Regions from separate parts of the Butyrivibrio hungatei genome, predicted to be linked through region 2. Evidence: a T-box and tRNA genes for the amino acid it is inferred to sense, from the RefSeq annotation. Region 2 holds a T-box; the other holds one or more tRNA genes.
What was found. The T-box of region 2 lies ahead of proS (proline--tRNA ligase). A T-box ahead of a tRNA ligase gene usually reads a tRNA of that ligase, here a tRNA-Pro.

Region 1: it encodes a tRNA-Pro, which carries the amino acid that the T-box ahead of proS (proline--tRNA ligase) is inferred to sense. The anticodon was not compared.

The regions. Positions count from the first base shown of each region.
Region 1 is NZ_CP017831.1:2,511,188-2,526,052, reverse strand. It holds gene bhn_RS11720 (HD domain-containing phosphohydrolase) at 1-294, shown strand, start outside; tRNA gene bhn_RS11715 (tRNA-Arg) at 351-424, shown strand; gene bhn_RS11710 (THUMP domain-containing class I SAM-dependent RNA methyltransferase) at 505-1,656, shown strand; gene bhn_RS11705 (N-acetylmuramoyl-L-alanine amidase) at 1,682-2,668, shown strand; gene rdgB (RdgB/HAM1 family non-canonical purine NTP pyrophosphatase) at 2,665-3,285, shown strand; gene bhn_RS11695 (metallophosphoesterase family protein) at 3,307-3,789, shown strand; tRNA gene bhn_RS11690 (tRNA-Pro) at 3,898-3,972, shown strand; tRNA gene bhn_RS11685 (tRNA-Gly) at 4,050-4,120, shown strand; tRNA gene bhn_RS11680 (tRNA-Arg) at 4,184-4,257, shown strand; tRNA gene bhn_RS11675 (tRNA-His) at 4,358-4,431, shown strand; tRNA gene bhn_RS11670 (tRNA-Gln) at 4,477-4,548, shown strand; tRNA gene bhn_RS11665 (tRNA-Lys) at 4,594-4,666, shown strand; tRNA gene bhn_RS11660 (tRNA-Leu) at 4,723-4,803, shown strand; gene bhn_RS11655 (MATE family efflux transporter) at 4,898-6,262, shown strand; gene bhn_RS11650 (transglycosylase domain-containing protein) at 6,574-9,276, opposite strand; gene bhn_RS11645 (YigZ family protein) at 9,404-10,036, shown strand; gene typA (translational GTPase TypA) at 10,103-11,935, opposite strand; gene bhn_RS11635 (TldD/PmbA family protein) at 12,143-13,576, shown strand; gene bhn_RS11630 (metallopeptidase TldD-related protein) at 13,591-14,865, shown strand.
Region 2 is NZ_CP017831.1:3,086,644-3,101,508, forward strand. It holds gene bhn_RS14270 (GGDEF domain-containing protein) at 1-182, shown strand, start outside; gene bhn_RS14275 (GGDEF domain-containing protein) at 232-1,860, shown strand; gene proS (proline--tRNA ligase) at 1,867-3,300, opposite strand; T-box leader at 3,377-3,600, opposite strand; gene nrdG (anaerobic ribonucleoside-triphosphate reductase activating protein) at 3,897-4,448, opposite strand; gene nrdD (anaerobic ribonucleoside-triphosphate reductase) at 4,538-6,769, opposite strand; gene murI (glutamate racemase) at 6,889-7,707, opposite strand; gene bhn_RS14300 (hypothetical protein) at 7,738-8,187, shown strand; gene bhn_RS14305 (SH3 domain-containing protein) at 8,189-8,899, opposite strand; gene trxA (thioredoxin) at 8,943-9,263, opposite strand; gene trmB (tRNA (guanosine(46)-N7)-methyltransferase TrmB) at 9,263-9,916, opposite strand; gene bhn_RS14320 (D-alanyl-D-alanine carboxypeptidase family protein) at 10,009-11,460, shown strand; gene bhn_RS14325 (3'-5' exonuclease) at 11,476-12,414, opposite strand; gene bhn_RS14330 (alpha/beta hydrolase) at 12,430-13,257, opposite strand; gene bhn_RS14335 (glutathione peroxidase) at 13,413-13,955, shown strand; gene bhn_RS14340 (YlmH/Sll1252 family protein) at 13,962-14,771, opposite strand; gene bhn_RS14345 (NUDIX hydrolase) at 14,773-14,865, opposite strand, start outside.

The DNA of each region.
Region 1 (14,865 bases), 580 kb from region 2:
AGATGGGATGGCGGCGGTTATCCTGATGGACTTAGGGGAAAAGAAAATTCTATAGCAGCTCAGCTTACAGCAATCTCTGACGTTTATGACGCCTTAGTGAGTGATAGGGTATATAAGTCTGCATATCCTTTGGATAAAGCCTTTGAGATGATCAAGGATGGAGAATGCGGCGTATTTTCACCTGAAGTACTGGCATGCTTTGAATTTGCAAGACCTGACATGGAAGCTCTTGTAAACCAGACCAAAGCCGAGGAAGCGGCAGAAAATGGTGGCTATTCACCTTATGAGAATTAATTGTTGACAAAGATATTTGCCGCGAATATAATATAACATGTTGTCGCAAGACATGAGTGCGTGTAGCTCAGCTGGATAGAGCGTCTGGCTACGGACCAGAAGGTCGTGGGTTCGAATCCTGTCACGCACATTAGAATGGATGCATCTGGTTTCAGATGCATCCTTTTTTTCTATAAAAAAAAGAATGGATATTGTATAATTTAATCTATGATGAAAAAATTTGAATTAATTGCTCCATGCCATTTTGGTCTTGAAGCAGTACTGAAAAAAGAAATAATCGATCTGGGATATGATATTACTGAGGTTTCGGACGGCAGGATCTCTTTTGCTGGAGATGCTGATGCTGTATGCCGCGCCAATATCGGACTTAGAACAGCTGAGAGAATTCTTATCAAGGTAGGAAGCTTCCATGCTGAGACCTTTGAGGAACTCTATCAGGGTACTAAGGCTCTTCCATGGGAAGAATTTATTCCTGAGAGAGGAAAATTCTGGGTAAAAAAGGCTTCTAGTGTCAAAAGTAAGCTCTTTAGTCCATCAGATATCCAGTCCATCATGAAAAAAGCCATCGTCGAGAAAATGAAACAAAGCTATCACACAGACTGGTTCAAGGAAGACGCTGAAGATTATCCTATCAGAGTTTTTCTTATGAAGGACGAAGTTACTGTAGCACTTGATACAACTGGAGATTCACTGCACAAGAGAGGCTATCGTAGACTTGAGTCTAAGGCTCCTATAGCTGAGAACCTTGCTGCAGCTCTTGTCATGCTGACACCTTGGCGAGGAGACAGGATACTTGTGGATCCTTTTTGTGGTAGTGGTACATTCCCTATTGAGGCTGCCATGATGGCTGCTAATATTGCACCAGGTATGAATAGACACTTTACAGCTGAAACTTGGAAGCATCTTATTACTCCTCAGAACTGGACAGACGTACGTGATGAGGCGAGGGACGAGATCATTACTGACATTGAGACAGATATTCAAGGCTATGACCTTGATCCTGAGATGGTTGAGATAGCTAGGATCAATGCCAAGAAAGCTGGCGTAGACCACCTTATCCACTTCCAGGCTAGAGATATCGCAGATCTTAGCCACAGGAAAAAGTACGGCTTTATCATTACCAATCCACCATATGGTGAGAGAATTGGTGATCAGAAAGAGCTTCCAGCTCTATATAAGACTATTGGAGAGAGATACAAGGCTCTTGATTCATGGTCTATGTACCTTATTACCGGCTTTGAGCAGGCAGAGAAATATATTGGCAAAAAAGCTGATAAAAACAGAAAGATCTATAACGGCATGATCAGGACCTATTTTTATCAGTACATGGGACCAAAGCCACCAAAGAGAACAAGTAACTAATTGCAACTTATGATGGGATCAGATAATGAATAATTCGGAAATGAAAAAGATGGCGATCAGAACAGCCGTCTTTGGGGTAGTTTCTATTGCTGTGATGCTGCAAAGATCAGCAACCAAGCATATTATGATCACAGATGCTGCAGGAACTCATGTGGATAGAGGAAATGCTGAGGATTCCTACAACATTCTCATAGACAGGAATGTTACGGATAGTCAATCCGGTAAGCTCATTATTCCGCTTGCTAAGACTGTCAGCTCTGATGATATCATTCTTGAAGATAAATATATCGATCACGAACTCAAGATCTACATTGAGAGCCGCGAAGAAGGGTTTTACCTTGATAACGCGGTTCTGACGGATCTTGATATCTTAGAAAGCGCTGTTTGCTATGCTGAGAATGACACGGGAAGCGTTTGTCTGGATTTTAAATTTGACGGTTTATACGCAAATGCCAGCTCTCTAACAGAAAACAGCACTATAGAAGTTTCTTTTGCAAAACCAAAAGATATGTATGAAAATATAGTAGTTGTGGACTGTGAAAGTGAGGGGGCAGGAAATAGTCGGGCCCTTCTTGATATGTCCCTTGCTGTACGCGGCATTGCAACAACAGACGATGACAATAATATCAAGTTTTATTACACGAGACTTTCTGATGATGAAGCTGATATTGAGAAAAGATGCGCTCTTATAAAGGATAGCGGGGCGGATTTTGTTGTGGAGCTTAAGCTTGGTGGAAAGGGTGTATCGTCTTTTTACAACGGGCAGTATTTCCTGAGAGACTTTAATAACGCCGAATTTGCCAATATCCTTGAAAAAAACTGTGCATATAAGTTAGGCGCTTCAGCTGAAGGCGTGTTTGAGGATGACGGAAGTGATCAGGTCCTTTGCTGTACAAAAGTTCCAGCAGCCAGAGTAGAAATAAGCAAAGATTACTCCGGCGCTGATGATAGTAAAAAAATAGCTGAGGGAGTGTATCAGGCAATCCTGGAGGCTTTTGAGGAGAAAAAATGAGAATAGTATTTGCTACTGGAAACAAGAATAAAATGATTGAGATCCGCGAGATATTAGGAGATCTTGGAGTAGAGATCCTTTCCATGAAGGAAGCAGGAGTGGAAGGTGATGTAGAGGAAAACGGTACAACATTTGCTGAGAATTCTCTTATCAAGTCTAAGGCGGTATATGAAGAACTCAAGGCAAAAGAACCGGAAAAGGCAGCAGAAACTATAGTTCTTGCAGATGATTCTGGACTTGAGATCGATTATCTTAACAAGGAACCTGGAATCTATTCAGCTAGATATATGGGAAAAGATACATCATATACAGAAAAGAACAACAATCTCATCGAAAGATTAAATGGTGTTCCTGATGAAAAGCGTACAGCCAGGTTTGTTTGCGCTATATCAGCTTTTTTACCTGATGGAAGCAGTCTCTCAACACTTGGTACCATTGAGGGCAGAATAGGCTATGAAATAGCCGGAGAAAATGGTTTTGGATATGATCCTATTTTCTATTTGCCTGAATATGGAAAGACCAGTGCAGAGATCTCTCCGGAGGAGAAGAATGCCATCAGCCACAGAGGTAAGGCACTTAGGGAGATGGAGAAACTTCTGAGGGAAAAGATATCATAAAAGGCAGCGGGGAGTTTTGGAATGCGTAAGTACTTGATCGTTAGTGATACACATGGGAGAGATGATAATTTTTATGACGTTTTGGACATAGAAGAGCCATTAAATGGAATCATCCATTGCGGAGATTTTGAGGGCTCTGAAGGCAAGTATGCGCTTGCTGCAAATTGTCCGGTTTATTTCGTTGCAGGCAATAACGATTTTTTCTCGAACTTGAGTAGAGAGCTGGAGTTTAAACTTGATGGCCACACTTTTTTTGTAACTCACGGACATAACTACATGGTAAGTATGGATCTTGAGTATATTAGGAGCGAAGGAATTTCAAGAGGAGCAGATATTATTTGTTTTGGACACACACATAAACCGGTGGCAAAAATTATTGGCGGAGTGTATGTGTTCAATCCTGGCAGTCTTTCTTACCCAAGGCAGGAGGGCCGAAGACCAAGCTATATCGTGCTTTCAGTGGATGATAACCATGAAATAGAATATGAAATAAAGTACTTATAAGAACGCAAAAAAACTTAGAAAAAACTTGAAAAAATGTGTTGACATTGTAGTGAAAATCATTATATAATAAATCTCGCGTTACGGCTTAGGGCATAACGCAAAGCGAGACGGGGTGTGGCTCAGTTTGGCTAGAGCACCTGCTTTGGGAGCAGGGGGTCGCAGGTTCGAATCCTGTCACCCCGACTTTTAAGAAATATCACTGGTTGATTTTTCTTAAAGCCGGTGAGTTTCTTAATTTACATATAGAATGTGATTTACATGCGGGTGTAGTTCAATGGTAGAACACTAGCCTTCCAAGCTAGATACGTGGGTTCGATTCCCATCACCCGCTTGAGCAAAGTACTTGATACGATGCTTGGGTACAGAGCACTTTTACAATAAGTATCTGTTACATGTGTCCGTAGCTCAGCTGGATAGAGCAACGGCCTTCTAAGCCGTGGGTCGGGGGTTCGAATCCCTTCGGGCACATTTGAACACTTGGAAGATTAAAATCTTATCATGTGTAAGCCATGGGGTTGTACTTGATTAGCAAATATGGAATAGTACAAATCCCTTTTTGTTTATTATGGTGGCTATGGCGCAGTTGGTTAGCGCGCCAGATTGTGGTTCTGGAGACCGTGGGTTCGAGTCCCACTAGCCACCCTATTTGTAATTGCTCCAGCGAGATGCGCAAAGCTCTTACAATCTTGGGCTATCGCCAAGCGGTAAGGCACAGCACTTTGACTGCTGCATACGACGGTTCGAATCCGGCTAGCCCAGCTAGGTGTGACGGAGTTATGCACCGAAGAAGTACAAATATGATATGGGATATTAGCTCAGGTGGTAGAGCACTTGACTTTTAATCAAGTTGTCGGGGGTTCGAATCCCCCATGTCTCATTATTTAAAACCTTGGAAATTTTCCGAGGTTTTAATTACATAACGGCAAGTATTATGCGGATGTGGCGGAATTGGCAGACGCGCTAGATTTAGGTTCTAGTGTCCCCGACGTGCAGGTTCAAGTCCTGTCATCCGCATTTTGTTTATGATTAGGTGGGAAGTGTATTGCTTTCCACATTTTTTTTGCGTAATAATAGTAGTGTGTTGTTTTTTTATTTGGAGATCTAAATTATGGAAAGTACCAAGAATAAAGTCATAAATGGTCCTATCTGGACCAGTATGTTATCATATTTCTTTGCTCTGATGCTCGGGGCATTTTTTCAACAGTTATACAATACAGTTGATGCCGTTATAGTAGGTAGAGTAGTTGGCCCTGATGGACTAGCTGCTGTAGGAGGATCTGCAGCAACAGTTGTGAATCTGTTTGTTGGTTTCTTTATTGGACTTTCATCTGGTGCGACAGTTGTAATTGCTCAGTTCTATGGGGCAAGCCGCACAGAAGAGGTTTCTAAGGCAGTTCATACAGCTATTGCTCTGGCTATCTTAGGAGGTGCTGTTATTACAGTTATAGGCCTTGCTACAGCGGGATGGGTCATTGATATCATGAAGACACCATCAGAGATTGTAGATGCTTCAGCAGTGTATTTAAGGATCTATTTCATTGGCATGATACCAAACCTTGTATACAACATGGGGGCAGGTATTTTAAGGGCTGTAGGAGACTCTAAGAGGCCTCTGATAGTGCTTATCATTAGTTGCTTTGCAAATATCATCCTGGATATGTTTTTTGTCATTGGACTTGGTATGGGAAAAGTCAGTGTTACCATGGGTGTTGTTGGTGTCGCTGTTGCAACAATACTATGTCAGCTGATTAGCGCTATTATCGTCCTCATTATGCTGGTTAAAAGTAATGACACGTATAAACTAGCCATAAATAAAATACGCCTCGATATGGGCATGCTAAGGCGTATAATTCGCATAGGCCTTCCAGCAGGTATTCAGTCAACTATGTACACCCTTTCAAATATGTTGATACAGACATCTATCAATGAACTTGGTAAGGAGTATACAGCAGCCTGGGCAGCTTACGGAAAGATAGATATTCTGTTCTGGATGACCATAAGCAGTCTTGGCACTTCGGTTACAACCTTTGCAGGTCAGAACTTTGGTGCGGGCAAATATGATAGAGTGCATAAGAGCATGAGAACAGCCTTTATCATAGCTCTTACAATAACAATTCCTCTTAGCTACTTATTGTACTGGCACGGCGACTTCCTGCTTAGAATCTTCGTAGAAGACGTCAACGTAATCTATGTAGGAATCCAGATGATACGCTTCCTTGCACCTTTTTATTTCACTTACATCGGTGTGGAAGTCTTCTCCGGAGTCCTCCGCGGAATGGGAACAGCATTTGTACCAATGATCATCACGTTAGGCGGTATTTGCATCCTTCGTGTAGCCTGGATACTTATTGCCTTCCCTATAAGCAAAACAGTAGAAACTGTAGAATTTAGCTATCCACTTACCTGGATAACCACATCAGTCTTATTCTTCTTCTATTTCATTTATTACACTAGAAAAAAGAATATTAGATAAACTCTTACTTAATTAAATTCAAAACACATTTTTATTAGATAATAAAAAATAGTTAATAAGAAAATAGTCATTAAGTAAATAGAATACTTGAAGCTTGATTATTTATACCAGACAGCTGAGATAGGCATTAGTTAAAGCTCTACTGAACGATTTATTTTTTCAGCAGATACATGGCATGAAAAAATCCCCCTTAGATTTATGTTCTGAATAACATGAAATAAATCTAAGGGGGATTTTTGAATGTCTTATGTATCCTGAAAAAATATCGGAGAGAAGTAGGGCTTTTACTAATGTCTATCCCAGCGTCCGAATTAATTACCAGCTGCTACATCCTCTGGTACTGCTTCGGCTGGTGGTTGTTCAGCGGCTGCTTCTGGATTGGCCTGAGCTGCAGCAGCCTGTGCTGCGGCTTGCTCCTGAGCTAAGATACCATCAATACCTTCCTGCATCATAAATTCATATGTATGGTGACAAGTATTAAGTACCTGAGTTGTGTTTCCGTTTTCATCTGTAACAGTAGTATATGCTGAGTTAGCAGGTGTGTAATCTACAAATCCTGACTGAAGTGCTGGTGGAACTTCTGGAGTAAGCTCAAATACACCTGTTGTCTTGAATGGACAGTTCTCAGTAGCTGGAAGACCATCAATAGCACACATTGTACCAGCATAGTGTACATCACAGCTTGCTGTAGGTACTGTGCCTTCCTCAAAGTACTCAGTGTAAAGAGTTCCGTCACAGAGCCCAGCAATTGGCTGTTTACCGGATCTAGAACATACTGTAGCAGAAACAATTCCATCAGGAACTGAGAATGATGAGTATGGAAGATCTTCATGTATCTTGGACATAACCTTACGCCACATAGTCTTGGAGAAGTTCTTTTCAGCAGGATCTTTCATCTTGGCGTTGTTGTCGTAACCTGTCCATGTAGTTGCTGTGTAGTAGTTAGTGTAGCCTGCAAACCAAACGTCTACGTAATCAGATGTTGTACCTGTCTTACCTGCAATAGCAGTAGTACCAAAGTTAACAGATGAACCAGTACCACCGTTTACAACGTCCTGCATTGCACTTGTAAGGAGGAATGCTGTTGTCTCCTTGAGGATACGCTTTGATTTAGCTTCTGTATTATCAAGGATAACGTTTCCGTCATGGTCTACAACCTTTGTATAAAGCTTAGGCTCGATATATACACCACCGTTTGCAATAGCGGCATATGCGGCGTTAAGCTCGTAGTTCTTTACACCCTTTGTAAGTCCTCCAAGTGCAGTTGCCTGCTGGATATCTGAGAAAGGCTTACCATTTATGACTTCGTGCTCTACAAGAGTTGTGAAGCCAAAGTTCTTGAGATAGTCAAACGCAAGCTGAGGAGTGATAAGAGTGATAGCTTCAACTGCGATTACGTTCATAGAATCTCTGATAGCTGTTCTTACATTGTTGAGACCTCTGTATTCTGATCCCCACCAGTTTCTAACAAGTGTTCCGTTTGAATAAGCAAATGGGGCATCATTAAATACTGTGGCAAGAGTAAGGCCTGCGCTATCAATACCAGGTGCATAGGTTGAAATAACCTTAAATGTTGATCCTGGCTGTCTGTATGAATCAGTAGCTCTATTAAGTGTTCTGCTGGCGGTCTTTTCTCCGCGGCCACCAACCATTGCTACGATATAACCTGTGCTCTGTTCTTCAATAGTGATACAAACCTGAGGCTGAGGAGTAAGATCGATCCTCTCAGCAAGTACTGTATCGCCTTCGGTCATTACAGCTTCTTTGTAAGCCTCTATAGCAGCTTCAGCATCTTCTTTTGAACTGTAGAGCATATTGAAGTTCTTGTTCTGCTCTTTGTAATATGCTGAATACATTTCACTACTGTGGTTAGTTACTGTTCCATCAGCAGACTGAACTGAAAGCTTATAAGAAAGAAGGTATTTGGTTCCTTCTGGATAGTTGCTCTCGTCAAGATAAACATCATCACAGATCTTCTGAATCTTAGGATCCTGAGTGGAGTAGATCTTAAGACCGCCGCTGTAAAGAAGTGTGTAAGCCTGAGTCTCTGTATAGCCAGCTGCCATAAGGTCCTCAAGTACTTCATTGGTAAGAGCATCTACAAAGTAAGAATTAACTGTATCGTCTCCACCTGTCTCCTGGTTAACATTTTGAATTCTGGAATATACATCATCAGCCATAGCCTGATCGTACTCAATCTGTGAAATATATCCCTGTTCAAGCATGTTTTTAAGAACCTTGTTACGACGCTCAGCATTTTTTTCTGGGTGTGTAATAGGATTGAACTTACTAGGGTTCTGCGTAATACCAGCGATAACCGCACATTCTGAAAGAGTAAGTTCACTAACAGGCTTATTGAAATATCTAAGTGATGCAGCCTGAACACCAAGAGTATTAGAACCAAGGTTGATGGTGTTCATATAGTTGATAAGAATGTCCTCTTTAGACATTTTCTTTTCAAGCTGAATGGCAAGGTACTGTTCCTGAATCTTACGCTTAACACTCTGAAGCTTGGACTCATTGGTCCAACCGGAGAAGACGTTATTCTTTAAAAGCTGCTGAGTAATCGTACTAGCACCTTCAGAGAAGTGACCACTTGTAATACCTCTAACGGCAGCACGGATGATACCCTGAATATCAATACCATTGTGATCATAAAAACGCGCATCCTCGATAGCAACAAAGGCATGTGTAAGATTCTCTGGAACCATATCCATAGTAACTGGAATACGGTTAGAGTCAGTAGATACAAGTTTAGCAATCTGATTGCCATCTGTATCATATACAAAAGTAGAGAATCCTGAAGGAGTAACGTCGATATTACCGATATCAGGTGCAGTAGCAATGATGCCGTTGAATACACCAATACCTGCGCTTGCTCCTATGATCACAAGTCCGATGATAAGAGAAAGCATAATATATAAGCCAAAAAGGCTGAGCTTTTTACCCCATTTGCTGGTACCGGAGTTAAGCGTTTTCGCTTGTTTAACGATACCTCTTTTACCAAAATTCATATAAAAACCTCACTTTAAATCCATTTTAACCAAGTTAGTATATCATACATCCCCTATATAATAAAGAAAAGGGCTTTAAAATTAAGATTTGTAACATATGCAGGCTAAATCTGTTATAATTTTGCTCATGAGTAATTTAGAATCGTACAAAGTAGTAATTTCAGACGGAACTGGTGAGATCGTAGAAAAGAAATCCAGATTCATTGCAAATGTCTTTGCAGTAGAGAGTCAGCAACAGGCTGAGGAAAAGATTGCAGAGATCAGCAAGAAGTATTGGGATGCAAGGCATAACTGCTATGCCTATGTTATTGGTAAGAACAGCGAGAACACAAGATGCAGTGATAACGGTGAACCTTCAGGAACTGCAGGAAAGCCTATTTTGGAGGTCATCACTGGCGCAGGACTTACCAATACGCTGGTTATAGTAACCAGGTATTTTGGAGGGGTACTTCTTGGTACAGGCGGCCTTGTCAGAGCATATACTCAGGCAGCCCAGGCTGGAATCGCAAACTGCGAAGTGGGAGAGATGGTCTATGCTCAGAAGCTGACTATTGAAGTTGGCTACAACATGGTCAACAATGTTCAGTATTATCTTGGACAGAATGATATTTCTATTGCAGAATCCAGATATGAAGCAAATGTTCAGTTTGATATCTGCGTAAAAGAGTGTGATCTCGACAAGATAAAAAGTGGTCTCACACAAAAATGTGAAGGCCAGCTTCAGATAATAGAAGGGGACAAAGATTATTACAGACTTTGATCTTCAGATAATACGACAATCAAAAAGCCTACACCCTTAAGGTGTAGGCTTATATTATAAGTAAAATTACTGCTTCTTGAATCCAGCTCTCTTACGAAGTGTAGGATCAAGGATTCTCTTTCTGATACGAAGGCTTGTAGGTGTAACCTCAAGAAGCTCGTCTGTATCAATGAACTCGATGCACTGCTCCAGTGACATTACACGAGGTGGAACAAGTCTAAGAGCTTCATCAGAAGCTGATGTTCTTGTGTTTGTGAGGTGCTTGGTCTTACATACATTAACCTCAACGTCCTCTGACTTACCACTTGTACCGATTACCATACCTGAGTAAACCTTGTCACCAGTCTTGATAAAGAGTGTACCACGGTCCTGAGCATTGAAAAGACCATAAGCAGTAGCTTCACCAGTCTCAAATGCGATAACAGAACCAGTCTTACGATAGTTCATATCTCCCTTGTATGGAGCATATCCGTCAAAAATAGTATTGATGATACCGTTACCCTTAGTATCTGTCATGAACTCACCTCTGTAACCGATAAGTCCACGTGATGGGATGCTGAACTCGATACGTGTATATCCGCCGTTACCAGCGCCCATGTTTACGAGCTCACCCTTTCTCTCGCCAAGCTTCTGGATAACGCTTCCTGAGAACTCATCAGGAACATCGATGTAGCACTTCTCCATAGGCTCAAGCTTGTGGCCGGCTTCATCAGTGTGATAGATAACCTCTGCCTTACTTACTGCGAACTCAAAACCTTCACGACGCATTGTCTCGATAAGAACTGAAAGGTGAAGCTCACCACGTCCTGAAACTTTGAATACGTCTGTTGAATCTGTCTCTTCTACACGAAGTGAAACGTCTGTATTAAGCTCTCTATATAATCTGTCACGAAGGTGACGGCTAGTTACGAACTTACCTTCCTGTCCAGCAAGAGGAGAGTCATTAACAATGAAGTTCATTGAGATTGTAGGCTCTGAGATCTTCTGGAATGGGATAGCAACCTGATTATCAACTGAGCAAAGTGTGTCACCGATCTTGAGATCTTCGATACCAGAAATAGCTACGATAGAACCAATCTTAGCTTCCTGAACTTCAACTCTTCCAAGTCCTTCATACTCATAGAGCTTGCTGATCTTGGTCTTGATACGTCTCTCTGGCTCGTGGTGGTTGACTACTACAACTTCCTGGTTAACCCTAACAACACCATTATCAACCTTACCTACACCGATACGTCCAACGTATTCGTTGTAGTCGATAGTGCTGATAAGTACCTGTGTGCTGGAATCTGGATCACCAACAGGAGCAGGGATGTAATTGATGATAGTATCAAGAAGTGGCTTCATATCCTTACCAGGCTCATCAAGTGAAAGAGAAGATGTTCCTGCCTTAGCTGATGCGAATACAAATGGGCAATCAAGCTGATTGTCATCTGCGCCAAGGTCCATAAGAAGCTCAAGTACTTCGTCGATAACATCATTTGGTCTAGCTTCTGGTCTGTCAATTTTGTTGATACATACGATAACTGGAAGACCAAGGTCCATAGCCTTGCCAAGAACGAACTTAGTCTGTGGCATAGGTCCTTCAAAAGCGTCAACTACAAGGATAACACCATTAACCATCTTAAGAACTCGCTCGACTTCACCACCGAAATCGGCGTGACCAGGAGTGTCGATGATGTTGATCTTGATATCTTTATATGTGATAGCAGTATTCTTGGACATGATGGTAATTCCACGCTCTTTTTCGATATCGCCGGAATCCATTACTCTCTCTACAACTTCCTGTCCTTCACGGAATACACCGCTCTGTCTAAGAAGTCCGTCAACCAGAGTTGTCTTGCCGTGGTCAACGTGGGCGATGATAGCTACGTTTCTTACATCATTTCTTGTCTGTTTCATAAAACTGTCTCCTCAAATAATTAAAACCAAACTGTTTCCAAACTAAAGTAGTATATCACGCGTTTTTTTATTCTTCAACCAAAAAATTCATAAACAGTCTCTTCCATATATTAATGAGAATTTTTTGAAAAAAATGTTAATTCTATTGCTAAGGCACATCATTTGTACATATAATGGAAAAAGTTTATGGAAAGGGGAGGAACAATAATGAAAGCTAGATTTTCATCATATTTAACTGGTATAGCACCAGGTCTTAAGAAGCTTATTGATCTTCTTGGAAAAAGTTACGATTATGTAAGCGTTCTTTCAACAGATTCTGTTGGATTTAGCATGTCAGCATCACAGAGAATGAAGAGTATTACAGGTAATACTCTTATGACAGAGAGAGGAACTGTAGTAAGGGTTTACAAAGATGGCCTCTACAGCGAATATTCTTTTAACCTGTTTGACAATGATGATGTAGATAAATTGGCAGACAAGATAAAGAGTACTCTTGACCTTCAGCTTGAGGTATTAAAGGCTACAAATACTAAAGTGTTTGATACTGCTAAGCTTGATGACGACAAGGAAGAGCTCTTTGTTGAGATGGAAACAGAAAAGCTCCCAGAAGAAACTGATCTTAATGCACTTATGCAGAAACTTCAGGGCTTTAGTGACAAGGCAGTAGCTCTTTCGGAAGAGATTATTGACTGCACATTAAGAGCACAGTCTACACATGTTTGTAAGATGTTCCTTACAGCAAACAGAGACCTTCGTCAGAGCTACGTTTATTCAGAAGGAGCGGTCATGCTTGTTGGTGCTAGAAATGGTAGAACAGATATGGCTTACAATGGCATATCTGATAGAGAAGGTCCATCAATCTTTGATGATCTGAGCGCCGAGATCGATAAGTCATACAAAGAACTTATGGATAACCTTGGAGCAGATAAGGTTATTCCTGGCGAGTATGAGATCATCACTACTCCAGAGGTTTCAGGACTTATTGCCCACGAAGCTTTTGGACATGGCGTTGAGATGGATATGTTTGTTAAAAAGAGAGCTCTCGGAGCAGAATATATCGGTAAGCGTGTAGGCTCCGACCTTGTAACAATGCATGAAGGTGCGAACTGCGTAAAAGATGTTGCCAGCTATGCTTTTGATGATGAGGGAACTCTTGCTGGTGATGTTATCGAGATCGACAAGGGAATCCTCAAGACTGGTGTATGCGATGCACTTGCAGCACTTCGTCTTGGAATCAAGCCTACTGGAAATGGTAAAAGAGAAAACTTCGAGCATAAGGTTTACACAAGAATGACAAACACAATGTTCGACAAAGGAAACAGCACTAAGGAAGAGATGATCGCTTCAGTTAAGAAGGGATATCTTTTATCTGGAATGTTCTCTGGAATGGAGGATCCAAAGCATTGGGGAATCCAGTGTATCATCGCAAGAGGCTATGAGATCATCGATGGTAAGCTTACTGGAAAGGTTGTAGCACCAGTTGTTCTTACTGGCTATGTGCCTGATCTTTTAGGATCAATCTCAATGGCAAGTAATGACTATGTTTCATTTGGTACTGGAGCTTGTGGCAAAGGCTACAAGGAATGGGCAAAGGTTTCAGATGGTGGCCCATATCTTAAGGCAGTAGCAAGACTTGGCTAAATGGGGAGGATGACATGACTGATAAGATTATTGAGTTATTAAGAAAGTCCAGTGCTGATGCCTGGAGTGTTACAGATAAAGTTACAGAAGCTTGGGAGTTCTATTTCATCAAACACGAACTTGATCAGAACAGAGTACGTGACGTAGAACATATCTCAGTTACTGTATATAAGAAGCTTGAGGATGGCAAGTTCCTTGGAAAAGCAACAGAGGAGATCGCGCCTACTGCAACTGAAGAAGAGGCTGCAAAGATTATTTCAGATCTTTGCGTCAGAGCTTCTTTTGTTAAGAACCCATATTATGAGCTAAATAAAAAGCAGGTAGCAGTTACAAACAAGGAATATGATCCAAAGCAGATGGCTAAGGATTATATCGAGGCCCTGCAGCAGATTCCTGAGACATCGGGTGAAGACATCAATTCATACGAGATCTTTGCTGAGTCTTGCAAGAGAAGATTTGTGAACTCTGAGGGAATTGATGTTACTATCACATATCCTAATTCAATGGTAGAAGTTGTAGTTAATGCCAGAAATAAGGATCATGAGATCGAGCTCTATCGTATGTACAAGGCAGGAACTTGTGACAAGGATCACCTGGTTAAAGAAATCACAGAAACCTTAAAAACTGGTAAGGATAGACTTGAGACTAAGCCAACTCCAGCACTTAACAAGGCTCCTGTAGTATTTTCTACAGAGGATTCAGCCAAGATCTACGCTTGGGTAGCTATCAAGATGAATGCTGCTCTCAAATACGCAGGCTATTCAGATTGGGAGATAGGAAAAGAAATCCTCACTGACGTTAAGGGTGATAAGATCACCATCAAGGCTCTTAAGGAGCTTCCAAATTCATCCAAGAACTTTGCAGTTGATTCAGAAGGTGCAGAAGTTCACGATATGGATATTGTAGTAGATAATGTTGCCAAGAATTACTGGGGAGATTGTCAGAACTGCTACTATACTGGAATAAAAGATTCTTTCATTGCAGGAAACTTCGTTGCTGAAGGTGGAAACACTACTGAGTCTGAGATCAGAACAGGTTGCTACCTTGAACCAGTTGAATTTTCTGATTTCAGCGTAGATGACATCACAGGAGATATCGCTGGTGAGATCAGACTTGCTTACTATCACGATGGAGATAAGGTTACTGCTGTAACTGGAGGATCTGTTTCTGGCTCACTTGCTGAGCTTCTTAAAGACGTTAAGCTTTCTAAGGAAATGAAGCAGTACGATAGTTATCTTGTTCCTTCTGTTATCAGAATTGAGGGAGTAACCATCGCTGGCGCAGAATAA
Region 2 (14,865 bases):
TCCTTGAAGAATGGAATCGTAAGGAACAGGCATTTACCTATAGTGCTTCTTATGGTTATGCCTACAGTTATGAAGTTCCTAGCGGTTCAGCCAAAGAAGTTTATATGCTTGCAGATTCCAGAATGTATGAAATGAAGAGAGAACACCACGGCGACGAAAAGGAGGATAGCAGACATGCGTAAATTCACTTCATTCCTCAGCCTCGCTTTAGTCCTGATAACAGTATTTTTTATGTCTCTATTACACATTCTCTTTTTCAATCCACAATTTGCCTTTATGACACTAGATCGCGGCTGGATAGTAACTTATCGCAATGAAAAATATTTAAATACTAATCTCGAGACCTTAAGCTCACAGGTAGGCTCCACCTTCACAAAAGGTGATGTAGTAACCCTCAATTACAACAGACCAATAGAGCAGATAAATGAGCCTTTCCCATATCTCATGTTCAAGACCCAGCACTGCGCCTACGAAGTTTTTCTTGATGGCGAGCTTATCGCTTCAGCTGATACTAATGCCAGAACCGACAACTCTTTTGTTGGAATAGGCTATAACTTAGTACCTCTTGGCTCTGATTATGTTGGAAAAAAGCTGTCAATAAAACTCTACGTTACTGAAAACGGAACAAGAAGTGATCTTGTAAGCCCTAAGCTTGGAAATTTCGACGACCTTGTAAGATATCTGGCTCACTCAGTAATGTTTCCTTTTTTGACCAGCATTTTTCTTATCGTATTTGGAATCGTATTTTTTGCTATCTCCCTTTTGTTCTATCTCCGAACATCAGGTGTATTTCCGCAGCTTATCAGTTCCATCATATGCATTTTACTAGGACTGTGGATGATCACCGCTTTTGACGTATCAATCTTTTTCATGAACAAGACTATAAGCACAACAGTTGAATATACAGCAATGTATCTTATTGTTCCTTCAATGTATCTTCTTGTTCAGCAGCTTCACAAACGATTAGACAGCTTTCCGATCCTGCTGCTAGGAGCTTCAACTTTTGCCTTTAGCATTTTCTTCCTCTTGCTGCACGCTTTAGGCTTTGTTCATCTTATCCATTTTGCACATGCTTATTACATTTTTGCTCTTATCAGCATTATAGTTATTCTGTGTTACGACTTCTTTGATTTTAGGAGCAAGACCAAGAATTATTCTATAAAACTGACTATGTTTGGATTGACCGTTTTATGCGCTTCTCTCGTGATCTATCCGATCATAGACATCTCTTATAAAGTGGTAGACTATAGGCAGCTTCATATTGCAAAGATACTCATACCTTTTGGATCTCTATTTTTTGTCTTTACGCAGCTCCTTAACTACTTCATCTTCATGACCAGATCTTATGCACAGAGAAAAGAGTATGCTTCTCTCGCTCAGATTGCTTATGTGGATAACTTAACTGGCCTTCCCAACAGAGCCAGCAGCGATAAAAAGCTCATGGAACTTAGTAATTCCAACAAGGATTACAGCATAATCAGCTTGGACCTTAACGGATTAAAAGATGTCAACGATAACTCCGGTCATCCGGCAGGCGACAGACTTCTTAAAGACTTTGCCGATGCTCTTTCTTCTACCTTCAAAGATACCGGAGAATGCTTCCGTATCGGCGGAGATGAATTTATCGTCACTACAGATTTTACTGACAAAAACAGATTAGATGAACTTCTAAAGATTCTTACAAATAAATTAGCTGAGCTAGATGACACTGATCCCGAGATCAATCACAGTGTCTCCTTTGGTTACGCCAATAATACAGAAACAGAAGAAAAAAATAGCCACACAGTGCTCATGCTAGCCGACAAGAGAATGTACGACTATAAGCGCAAGCACTATGCAGCTATTTCTGATAAGGCATGAGCTTAATTAATAAGCTCTGCCCCAATAAACCATCTTCTTAGCAGGCTTTCCGCATACTACACATGTATCGGAAAGCTTTTCCTGTTCAAATGGGATACAACGGCTTGTTACGTTGAACTCCTCTTTGATCTTGTCTTCACACTCGCGGCATCCACACCACATAGCCTTTACAAAGCCCTTTGTCTCCTTGAAGCTCTCTGCAAACTCATCCTTGTTGTGAGCTGCAAATGTGTGTGCTTCGAGATGCTTCTTTGCTCTGTCAAACATATCCTTCTGGATCTGATCAAGAAGTTCTCCAACCTTTGTATGAACATCGCTGATTGCACATTCAATCTTCTCTCTGGTATCACGTCTTACAAGAACGCACTTTCCAGCTTCAAGATCTTTTGGTCCGATCTCGACACGAACTGGAATACCTCTCATCTCCTGCTCAGAGAACTTAAATCCTGGAGTTCTGTCTGTATCATCAGTCTTAACTCTGAAATCAGAAAGGCTCTTAGCAATATCATAAGCTGCATCAAGAACGCCTTCCTTCTTCTGCTGAATAGGAATAACAACAACCTGAATTGGAGCGATCTTAGGAGGTACAACAAGTCCTGAATTGTCGCCGTGAACCATGATCATAGCACCGATTGTACGTGTTGTAAGTCCCCATGATGTCTGACATACATAGTGAAGCTGGTTGTCCTTACCTGCATACTGAATGCCAAATGCCTTAGCAAATCCATCGCCAAAGTTGTGGCTGGTAGCACTCTGAAGCGCTCTGCCATCATGCATAAGAGCTTCTACTGTATATGTAGCCTCTGCTCCAGCGAACTTTTCTTTATCTGTCTTCTGTCCCTTGATTACTGGGATAGCCATATCGTTCTCAAGGAAATCAGCATATACATTGAGCATCTGCTGTGTACGAGCTTCAGCCTCTTCCATAGTTGCATGAGCTGTGTGGCCTTCCTGCCAGAGGAATTCACGGCTTCTAAGGAATGGTCTAGTCTCTTTTTCCCAACGAACTACGCTGCACCACTGGTTAAGAACCTGTGGAAGATCTTTGTATGAGTGGATCTCTCCCTTGTAATAATCACAGAAAAGAGTCTCTGATGTAGGTCTTACGCAATATCTCTCTGTAAGTGGCTCAAGTCCGCCATGTGTTACCCATGCTACTTCTGGAGCAAAGCCCTCTACATGATCCTTCTCCTTCTGAAGAAGTGACTCAGGAATAAACATTGGAAGGTATGCGTTCTGTACGCCAGTTTCTTTAAATCTAGCATCAAGGTGCTTCTGAATAAGCTCCCAGATTGCATATCCTGCAGGTTTGATAACCATGCACCCTTTGATGTTTGAGTAGCTGACAAGATCAGCTTTAATACAAACGTCTGTGTACCATTGTGTGAAATCCTCATCCATAGATGTGATCTCGGCTACAAGTTTCTTGTTGTCTGCCATTTCTTTTCTCCTCTTTCTTTTATGAAGTGGATACGAGGCTTATAGAGAAAATAAAAAGAGCCTTCGCATCCCTAATAACAGGGACCGAAGACTCGGCGGTACCACCCTATTTAAATCTGTTTACATTCAAAACAGATTTCACTTCATTATCACCCTTAACGCGGGACACGCTGTACTTATGCAAACGCTTTCATACAGGACTCCAAGGCTGGTTCGCTTTTTTATCGTAAGAGCTTCACACCAACTGCTCTCTCTCTGGGACGTTTATTCTAAGCTACTATTCCTCTTCAACGTCTATTTTTTTATTTAAAAAAGATTTTATTCACATTATCTTTTATTGTCAAGCCTGCCCAAGTCATTCGTTACCATGAACTGTGAACGGTAACAGTCAATATTTTCAACATTTTGTACCATGTAAGCACTTTCAGAGCCTATATTGATGGGTTACAATCAGTATATCAGATGCGGATCTGACAATTTATATAGTCGATTTACGTTCGCCATAACGTATTTCCTTTATAAAACCTCTAACAATTTGGTAGGAATTTCCGGTTCCTACCCAAAAAGAAGACTGTCCCCAACAGTCTTCTTTTTCTTTATACAGATCTTGAAGTATCTCTGTCATTATATTTGGACAGTACAACTTTTCCCTGTGCCAGAGTTTCTGGAACATTTATTACTCTCTGATTAGAAGATCCTCTAAATCTAAGCATCAGGTCCTTCTTATCCAGCATAAACTCGCCATCCACAAGAACATCAATCATAGAGAGTATCTTGTCTGTATCATCACTGTGACAGCGCTTATTGTTTGCATCTGTAAGTTCTTCCCAAGTATAGCCAGAATATATCCAGATAGTAGCTTTAGGAACCTCTTTTTTAATGCGCTCAATAAAAGGCCTTAATACCTTCTGATTTACTACTTCCATTGGTTCGCCGCCAAGGATCGTCAAGCCATCAATATAATCAGGCTTCAAAGTTTCAATGATCTCATCCTCAACTTCTCTTGTAAATGGCTTACCATAGTTAAAATCCCAGGTCATTTCGTTAAAACAACCCTTACAATGGTGCGTACAGCCAGAAACAAAAAGCGAAGTCCTGCAACCTATTCCATTTGCTACATCTGTATAAAGAATCTCTCCGTAATTCATAGTGACCTCTCTGCTTACAGGAAAGTTTAAGCCAGGAAATAATCCTGGCTTAAACTTAATCTATTTATACTTTTTCATACCCTCATAATTTAATTTTTGGAATTAGACATATGAAGAACTCTCTCTTTGATCTCCTGTGTTCTTCCCTGATTCCAGAACTGTGTTCCGATATAACCACATGTACGTCTTGCTACATTCATCTTGTCCTGATTGCGGTTACCACAGTTAGGACATTCCCAGATAAGCTTGCCGTCTGTGTCTGTAACGATCTTGATCTCTCCATCGTAGCCACAGCACTGACAGTAGTCTGACTTAGTATTAAGCTCAGCGTACATAATGTTGTCATAAATGTACTTCATTACTGAAAGAACTGCCTCAATGTTGCTGTTCATATCAGGAACCTCAACGTAACTGATAGCTCCTCCTGGTGAAAGAGCCTGGAACTCAGATTCAAACTTAAGCTTTGTAAACGCATCGATCTGCTCAGTTACATGAACATGATAGCTGTTTGTAATGTAGTTCTTGTCTGTTACTTCAGGGATAATGCCAAATCTCTTCTGAAGTGACTTTGCAAACTTATATGTTGTAGACTCAAGTGGAGTTCCATACAAGCTAAATGATACGTTTGTCTCAGCTCTCCACTTAGCACACTTATCATTAAGGAACTGCATAACCTTAAGAGCAAAATCTTTACCCTTAGGATCTGTATGAGAAACACCCTTCATGTATTTTGTACATTCACAAAGACCTGCATAACCAAGAGAAATAGTTGAGTAATTACCAAATAACAATGGATCAATAACTTCACCTTTAGCAAGTCTTGCAAGTGCTCCGTTCTGCCAAAGAATAGGAGCAACATCTGAAGGAGTTCCAAGGAGTCTGTTGTGTCTGCACATAAGTGCTCTCTTACAGAGCTCTGTTCTCTCTTCCATGAGCTGCCAGAACTTCTCTTCATCTCTATTTGAAGAACAAGCAACATCAACAAGGTTAAGAGTTACAACACCCTGATTGAAACGTCCGTAGTACTTATGATCTCCCTCTTTGTAGTTCTGAGCATGAGCTTTGTTGCCTGCGTTACAGAAACCTTCAGGAACATTCTCATTATCAGGTGTAAGGAACGATCTGCATCCCATACAAGGATATACATCGCCGCCTTTGAGCTCTTTCATCTTCTTAGCAGAGATATAATCAGGAACAAGACGCTTAGCTGTACATTTAGCTGCAAGCTCTGTTAAGTACCAGTACTTAGAATCCTCATGGATATTGTCTTCATCAAGTACATAGATGAGCTTAGGGAATGCTGGTGTAATAAGCTGTCCCTTTTCATTCTTAACACCAAGGATACGCTGCTTGAGCATCTCCTCGATCACCATTGCAAGGTCTTCTCTAGTCTGTCCTTCTGGTACCTCATCAAGATACATATATACTGTAATGAAAGGAGCCTGACCATTTGTAGTCATAAGAGTGATGACCTGATACTGGATAACTTGGCATCCTCTCTCGATCTCTTTTCTAACACGCATCTCTGCGATTTCATTTACCTGCTTCTTGTTGATCTTCATTCCTGCTGTCTCAAACTCGAGAGCAACTTCCTTACGGAACTTCTGTCTGCTGACATCAACAAATGGAACCAGGTGAGACAATGTAATACTCTGTCCGCCGTACTGTGAGCTGGCGATCTGAGCAATTGCCTGTGTTGCAATATTACAAGCTGTTGAAAAGCTCTTTGGACGCTCGATCATGGTCTCAGAAATAACTGTACCATTCTGGAGCATATCCTCGAGGTTTACAAGACAGCAATTGTGCATATGCTGTGCGAAGTAGTCTGAATCATGGAAATGGATAAGACCTTCTTCATGAGCCTTAACTACATCTTCTGGTAAAAGAAATCTCTTAGTGATGTCCTTAGAAACTTCTCCCGCCATGTAATCTCTCTGAACGCTGTTAACAGTAGGATTCTTGTTAGAATTCTCCTGCTTAACTTCCTCATTGTTACACTCAATAAGAGACATGATCTGCTCGTCAGTTGTATTAGACTTTCTCACAAGAGCATGCTTGTAGCGGTATGTTATGTACTTTCTTGCAACTTCAAACTTACCAGACTTCATAAGGTCATCCTCAACCATATCCTGGATTTCCTCCACGCTGGCAGCACGAGTAAGAGATGCACACTTACTCTCAACGCTTCTCTCAATGTCGCTGATCTGACCTGCTGTTAACTTCTTCTCGTCAGTCACCTCATTGTTAGCTTTTTCGATAGCAGCAAGAATCTTATTCCCGTCAAATGTAACTTCTTTACCGCTTCTCTTAATGATCTTCATAAAAGCCCCCTAATAAAAAATATAAACTAATTTTTTGACCCAAGCTTTTGAATCACAATATCTTGTGGTCATGATTTAATGATAGTACATTATATTGTTTAATTCAAGTAACTAAATTATTAATTTTTTCTTACCAATTCCAGTCTATTATGCAGTCTGCATATGTGTTCTAGCGTTTTCGGGTCCTCAACTTTTTTTCCTGAGAAATAAAAATCCGTATTACACTGGCACAACATATTGTGGTAGTCTTCAAAATAAATCTCTTTATCTTGATCTGATGACATATTAAGTCCAAGAACGTCTGCTAAATGGTGGATAGTTCCATAATTTCCATCAATCAGAAGCGTATCCTCCCCAAAGTATCTCCTATACTCTGGCTTGAAATAGTTGAAATGTGTGCACCCAAGAACCAGTGCGCAGTATTTATCTTTATCGAAGGCAGAGAATTGCTCCTCGATATATTTGTGAACGTCCTCCGAATCAAACTCCTCACGCTCAGCAAACTCTACTAGTCTAGGCATGGCAAGAAGGTCTACTCTGTGCTCTTCATCAACTCTGTGAAGAAGATCCTTGAGCTTATCTTCTCTTATTGTGACCGGAGTCGCAATGACCATTATACGCTTTTTATCTGTCACTTCAACAGCCGGTTTTACAGCAGGTTCCATACCAAGAATCGGTATGTCAAATCTCCTTCGAAGCTCCTTGATCGCCACGCTGGTAGCTGTATTGCAAGCCACAACGATTGCCTCTGCTCCCTGATCGATCAGGAATTCTGCAATATTAATTGCGTAGCCTGTTATCTGTTCAGGAGTCTTAAGACCATAAGGCACATGCTCTGTATCTGCGTAAAATATGTATTTTTCATTTGGCAATCTGTGATAAGCTTCATGCAAAACAGACATTCCGCCTATACCAGAATCGAAAATGCCAATCTTCATAATTGTTTCCTCTTTTGCTATACTAATGATATGAGCGAGAAAAAATTTGACGAATTACAAAAATTATATGACAACACAAAAATAGGATCTCTTGTACAGGAGATCTGTGAGTACTATGCAACTAAGGATGGTTACGAGGAAAATTCATATCAGGATGAGATTGAGCCTCCTGAAATAGTGGAATCTATCTACATTCTATTCTGTCTGCAGTCAAGAGAGCAGATCCTTGACGAATTCTCTCTGGTGCAAAAGAAATATCCTACACTATACACATCTATAAAGTCACTGCACGGAACTCTTCTGGTAAACATGGATTACCAGTCATTAGAAAAAACTTGTGCTCAAAAAATTGCTGATCACGCCAAGGATACCAGTGTGGAAGAAGTTCTTTCCCACGCCGATACCTTCTCACGTTCTAGTAATACTCTTTCAGAAGCGCAGGACAGGTTTTATTCCTGGCTTCATTCCAGAAGTAGATAATTTATTCTTTAAGGTATTTCATGGATGCGTAAACCTGCTGGCCCTCATATTCCACAAGAGCCCAGGAACCATCCTCTGCTACAGCTATTCTCTTAAGCTGTGTTCCCTCGTCAACAGTTCCAACCTTTGCACTGTCTGTACTTGGGCCAGAACGCAGGTTAAGAGATGATGCACCTGTCACAGTTACCGTATCATTCTTTTCTACAAATCCGCTTGGAAGCGCAGTCACTTCTGTCTGCTGCTCATCTGGATCATTTAAATATTTATCGATCACTTTCACCTTAACAGTAAAAGCAATCATAGCCAAAATGAAAACACCTGTAATGATAGAGGCAATCCTAACAAGGAGTTCAGGAGTTATTCCGCCACGCTCCTCATCTTCTCCTTCCTCTTCGTCGTACTCTTCCTCATAATCCTCTTCGTCGTACTCATCTTCAGGATCTTCACGACGTTCTTCTCTGCGAGGCTCTTCCCTTCGTGGTTCCTCTCTTCGTGCATCTTCTTTGTGATGCTCTTTTTTAGTCTCTTCCAAAGACTCCTTTTGTCTCTCTTTGAAGTATTCTTCTCTTTCCTCAGCGTTAAAGAAATTATACGGATCCACAATCTCGATATTATTGATCTCTGTAGTTTCTGAAAGATCTTTTTTCACTTCTTCGTTTTTTTCAGACTCTCTTTTCTTGTAATCTGAAAAATTAGCAATCTTATCAGCCAAAACTTACTCCTATCAATTCTGATTAAACTAAAGTGCTGACCTATTAGGCCAGCACCTTGTCTATAATTCCTTGTAATTTTGATTTATTAAGTGCTCCAACTGCTGTCTCAACAACTTCGCCATTCTTGAAGAAAGCAAACATTGGAATAGACATTACATTGTACTTCTGGGCCACATCAGGTGACTGGTCTACATTTATCTTACCAACCTTGAGTTCCCCCTCATACTCTTCAGCAAATTCATCGATCATTGGGGCCATCATCTTGCAAGGGCCGCACCAATCAGCTGAAAAATCAACCAATACTGGCAATTTGCTCTTTAAAACTTCTTCTTCGAAATTCTGGCTGTTTAATGTGTAATCCATTACGTTGTCCCCTTTCTGCTTACAATATATTTATATATTGGGTTGCCAATTGATGAGAACTTCTCTTCATACTCCGTCATCACGTTACCCTCATTCATGGTCTCATCGTGATGAAGATCGTATGTAACAGCATCTAAGTTCCAACCTGCTGGCTCAACCTCATCAAGCGCGAACTGGAAAAGATCCTTGTTATCAGTCTTAAACTCTACAACTCCGTCCTTTTTAAGGATCTTGTCATATCTTCCAAGGAACTCCCTTGAAGGAAGTCTTCTCTTAGCATGTCTGTCCTTTGGCCAAGGATCTGAGAAGTTAAGATAAATCTTACCAACTTCAGATGGAGCAAAAACATCAGTGATATTCTCTGCTTCCATTCTGATAAATTTCACATTAGGTAAAAGAAGCTGTTCCTGCTTCTGGATCGCTCTGAGAAGTACACTGGAATACTTTTCAATTCCTACGTAATTGATATCAGGATTGAGAGCTGCCATATCCATCAGGAATCTTCCCTTTCCCATACCAATCTCGATATGTATTTCGTTGTCATTTCCAAAGACTTCTTTTTTCCAAAGTCCTTTTTTCTTCTCTGGATCCTTGATAGTAAACTCACTATCAGCGATTACCTCTCTGGATCCCGCGATATTTCGTAAACGCATTCCATTTCCTACCTGTAATTCTTATAAAAGAATTTTACAACATTTGCTCCAAGTTGAAAAGTTCTGTTCAAATATTGTATGATTTACATGTTATGATTTTATCTTTATTTACTAACAAAAAGAACTGCATATTTAAGATAATCTCAGCTCTTCTGACGTTTACGATCTGCGCATGTGCCTTTACGCTTGATGTTCATGCTGACACGCCCAATTACGAAGAAGCTGCTGCCCAAAGGAAGGCCCTTCCTATCCAGAGCAACGGCACTCCTAACTGGCCCGAAGGTCCGGAAGTATCCGCTGAATCAGCTATTGTCATGGAGGTTAACACCGGTACGATCCTTTATGCCAAGAACATCCATGAAGAGCTCTATCCAGCCAGCACTACCAAGATCATGACTTGCCTTTTAGCAGCTGAAAATGCGGCCCTTAGTGATATGGTGACCTTTTCCCATGATGCAGTATTTAGTGTTCCTCATGATGGTTCCAGCATTGGCATGGACGTAGGCGAATCCATAACCCTTGAGCAAGCCCTCTACGGAATCATGGTTGGAAGTGCCAATGAAGTTGCAAATGCTGTTGCAGAACATGTAAGCGGCAGTATAGACAATTTCATCAAGCTCATGAATGACAAGGCAAAGTCCCTTGGTTGCACCAACACACATTTTGCTAACACAAATGGTCTTCAGGAAGATAACCACTACACTAGTGTTTACGACCTTGCTCTTATCTCTTCGGAGTTTTTTAGTAATGAACTGCTTTGTAATGTGGCCAACACTCCCAGGTACCATTTTGAACCGACAGCCACACAGCCAGATGAGTTCTATCTAAATAACAAGCACAAGCTCATAACCGGCGAGATCAAATACGACGGAATAGTTGGAGGTAAGACTGGTTACACAGACCTTGCAAGAGAAACACTTGTTACCTGTGCTGAGCGCGATGGCATGAAGCTTGTGTGCATAGTATTCATGGAAGAGTCACCTACACAGTTCACTGATACTGTTACGCTTTTCGACTACGCCTTTAACAATTTCCATCTGGTGAACGTTGCAGACAACGAGTCACGATATATGCCAAATGATTCATTGTTCTTTGAATCAGAAAATGACGTTTTTGGTAAGTCAGGTAACATCCTTAGTCTTGACGATACCAGCTCCATCATTTTGCCAAAGACCTCATCTATTAACGATACAAGTTACGCTGTGTCCTATGACCTTACCGCTCAGGAAAAAGAGGCATATCCTACAGCTCTTGCCAAAATAAGCTATACGTACAATAAAGTGCCTGTCGGTTACGCAATGCTGTGCTACTCATTGTCAAAAGCACCAAGCGATGCCACTCTTGGCGGCATGCACACAATCTACATAGATGTCAGGATCCTGCTTATAATTGCTGTAGCAATAATCATACTCCTTACCATCTTTGGTTCCGTAGGATCCAGAGCCTTCCATCATCGAACATTTAGCAGCAGGAGTGACAAGATACGATACAGACGTAGAAAAAGAGAATTCAAACGCGGCCGACTCAAGAACAAGTTCAAATAAAATAAAGAGGTAGAATCACTGAGGATTCTGCCTCTTTTTTACTTTCCGTTGCTTATTCTTCATATCCTCCATATCTTCTGGAGAGATAAACTTACAGGTCTTAACTACAAATAATCTTCCATTCTCAGCTTTTTTGATCCTGACCTTAGCCTTCATAAATCCATGCTTGTCACAATAAGCCACAGCATAATAATGCTTACCATTTGGAGAAAACCACTTTATCTTGCGTCTTAGATTCTTGTGGCAGATATAACACTTAGTGCTCATGATCTCCATGTTCTCTAAGACATCTTCCTTGGTATCAAACTCGCGTGAAATGTATTTCTCGTAGTTATCAAAGACGATCCTTATCTCCTGTTTCTTGGACTTTGGCGTCACATAAGTATCAAAGGAAATTCGCTTTAATACCCTCTCATCAAAGGTCTTAAAGATTTCTGCAGTGTATGCCGCATCTGCAAGCGCCCTGTGAAATGGTATATCACTGTCTAGCTTAAGTTCTTCAACCGCTGTAGAAAGAGCCTTTCTCGTGCGTCCATCATCATAAGCCAGACTGTACATCTTCTGAGCATCATAAAAAGCTATTGGTCTGTCAGCTAATAGAGGAAGTCCAAAGAAATCCAGGTTACTCTGAAACTCTCTTAGATCAAGCGGCCCCCAACTACAAAACTTAGGCTCTGGACCACACCACTCCAGGAAATCTCTGGCAACATCCTGAAAGCTTCCACCATTTTCAAGGTCTTCCATGGAAAGATGGATGAGCTTACCCGTTATCTTGTGCATTTCCTTGAAAACCTGAGGTTTGATAAGCCTTGAAAACTCGCCGATCTTTTCCCTATTCTCATTAAGTTTTACTGCACCAATCTCGACAATCTCGAAGGTAAGAGTCTTACCGTCAAGTGTTGCTGGCGTCTCGCCCTGATTCCACTCAAGGTCAAAAACAATAAAATTACTCATATAACGATTCTTTCTTTAAAAGAACTTTTTTAACCAGTTAGTAGCAAGGTCTATCCACACTTCTACTTCTGGAACCACTTCATTTCCCCAGTTACTAAGGGTAAGATCATTTGCAAGCGAAAGGCCATGCTCACCCTCTGGAAAAATGTGAAGCTCAGTATTTATATTCTCTCTTTTAAGAGCAGTAGCAAATAAAAGGGAATTCTCAACAGGAACGCATCCATCAGTAAATGTATGCCAGATGAAAGTCTTTGGAACGTCCTTGTTTACGCATTTTTCTAAAGAAAGTTCTTCTTTCTTTTCTTCGTATTTATCGCCTAGGAGATGTTCAAATGAACCCTGATGAGCAAACTCTCCTGAAGTGATAACAGGATAACATAAAAGAAGTCCATTGGGACGAAGCTTTTCTTTTATCTCATCTGATGTATTTCCCAAAAGAGCCTTAGAAACAAAATCTCTCTTCCACATGCAAGCATAGTTTGCTGCAAGATGTCCGCCTGCAGAACATCCTTCTACAATTATAGCATCTTTGTCGACTTCCCATTCATCAGCATGTTCTCTGATGATGAGAATAGACCTTCCAAGCTCCAAAAGAGCTGTTGGAAAAACTGCTGGAGCACATGAATATCTAAGTACTGCCGCATTAAAGCCCTTTGCCATAAAGCTAAGTGCCATTGGCTCAGCTTCTCTATCTGATGTGTATTCATAACCACCGCCTGGGCACAAAAGAACCAGCGGCCTCTTTGTAATCTTTAATGAATCTGAAGGCTGCTGAATATATACTGTGAGCTTTGCATAGTCTAATGAGCCCTCTTCTGTTATAGAAAATTCTTTGTAGATCATCTTGTAACCCCCGTAATATCTAGTCTGTCCTATAAACTATAAAATGACAAAAAAATAATTGCAATATATATTGACATTTTAGATTGTGTACAATATAATTACATTAAATTAAATGATTGATTGCGCTTACTTTTATAAAAATGGAGGTAAAAATAATGGGTTTCTATGATTATTCAGTAACTGATGCTCAGGGAAACGAGTTCTCTCTTGAGAACTACAAGGGTAAAGTTGTTCTTGTTGTTAATACTGCCACTGGTTGCGGATTCACTCCTCATTACAAAGACATTGAGCAAATGTATGAGCAGTTCCATGAGCATGGCTTTGAAGTTCTTGATATTCCTTGTAATCAGTTTGCAGGCCAGACTCCTGGTACTGATGAAGAGATTCACGAGTTCTGCCAGCTTCATTACAACACCAAGTTCCCTCAGATGAAAAAAGCTGATGTAAACGGTGAGAATCAGCTTCCTGTATTTAAGTTCCTCAAAGAGCAGAAGGGCTTTGAAGGCTTTGGTTTTGGACCTGCTGCCGTTGCAATGAATGTCATGCTCAAGAAGATCGACAAGAATTACAAGAATAATCCTGACATCAAGTGGAACTTCACAAAGTTCGTAGTTGACCGCGAAGGCAATGTTGTTGCCCGCTTCGAGCCAACTGAAAAAATGGAAAAAGTTGCTGCTTGCGTAGCAGACCTCATCTGATATTTCTTAAATAAACTTCTTAACTGATACAAAAAGGCGTCCTTTGCGTGTTACGTTTTGTTGTCCCAGGTAGATAAATTTGCCATGGCCACGGACTGACACCCGGGCGCCTTCTTTTAGATCATAGCCTCCGCTGTAGGCTGTCCTTCCATCAATAAAAACTGATTCAGACTCAATAAGCTTTTGAGCTTCCGACCTTGATAAATGGTACACAAATGCCAGGATTGCATCTATTCTCTCAGAAGCAACGCTTCCTTGTATCTCTTCAAACTCTGGTCTGATGTCACATTCACTGGCGTTTACAATTTCGCACTTAACAGAAGTGTGCCTGATCCTTATGAGCTCTTTACATATCATCTGAGCAATCTCAGGTGTTGCAAACACGTAGGCCTGCTTGTCTCCAGATAAGATATCTCCTATCTGATCTCTTTCTATCCCAAGATTCATAAGGCTTCCAAGATAATCTCTGTGATTTAGATCATCTGAAAACTTACTGTTTACCGGCTTAATGCTGACACAGCTTAGAACTGTCTGCTCACTTTTTTCTGATAAAAGAAATGTCTCTTCATCCATGTATTCTGGTAAAAAGCAGACCATCGCTCTTTCAGCGTCATCAAATCCGCCGTATATGACATACCTTGCTCCGCAGTATTCATGCACGTTTGAAGATACTCCTTCGCTGGCAAGGATCTGATGAAACATAGCGATTTCTGAAACAGACAAAAAGTCTGTATGCGTTATAAAGTTATTCATATATGCTCTGGTAGCAAGATCTTTTACCCTACCAGCCAGAAAATCCTTTGATTTTTCTTCCATTTTATCCAATCTCTTCAAGCATCTTTTTGTAGTCCAGTTGTTTTCCGTTAAGAACCGCTTCTCTTAGCTTGTCATTAACATCATAGGCCATCTT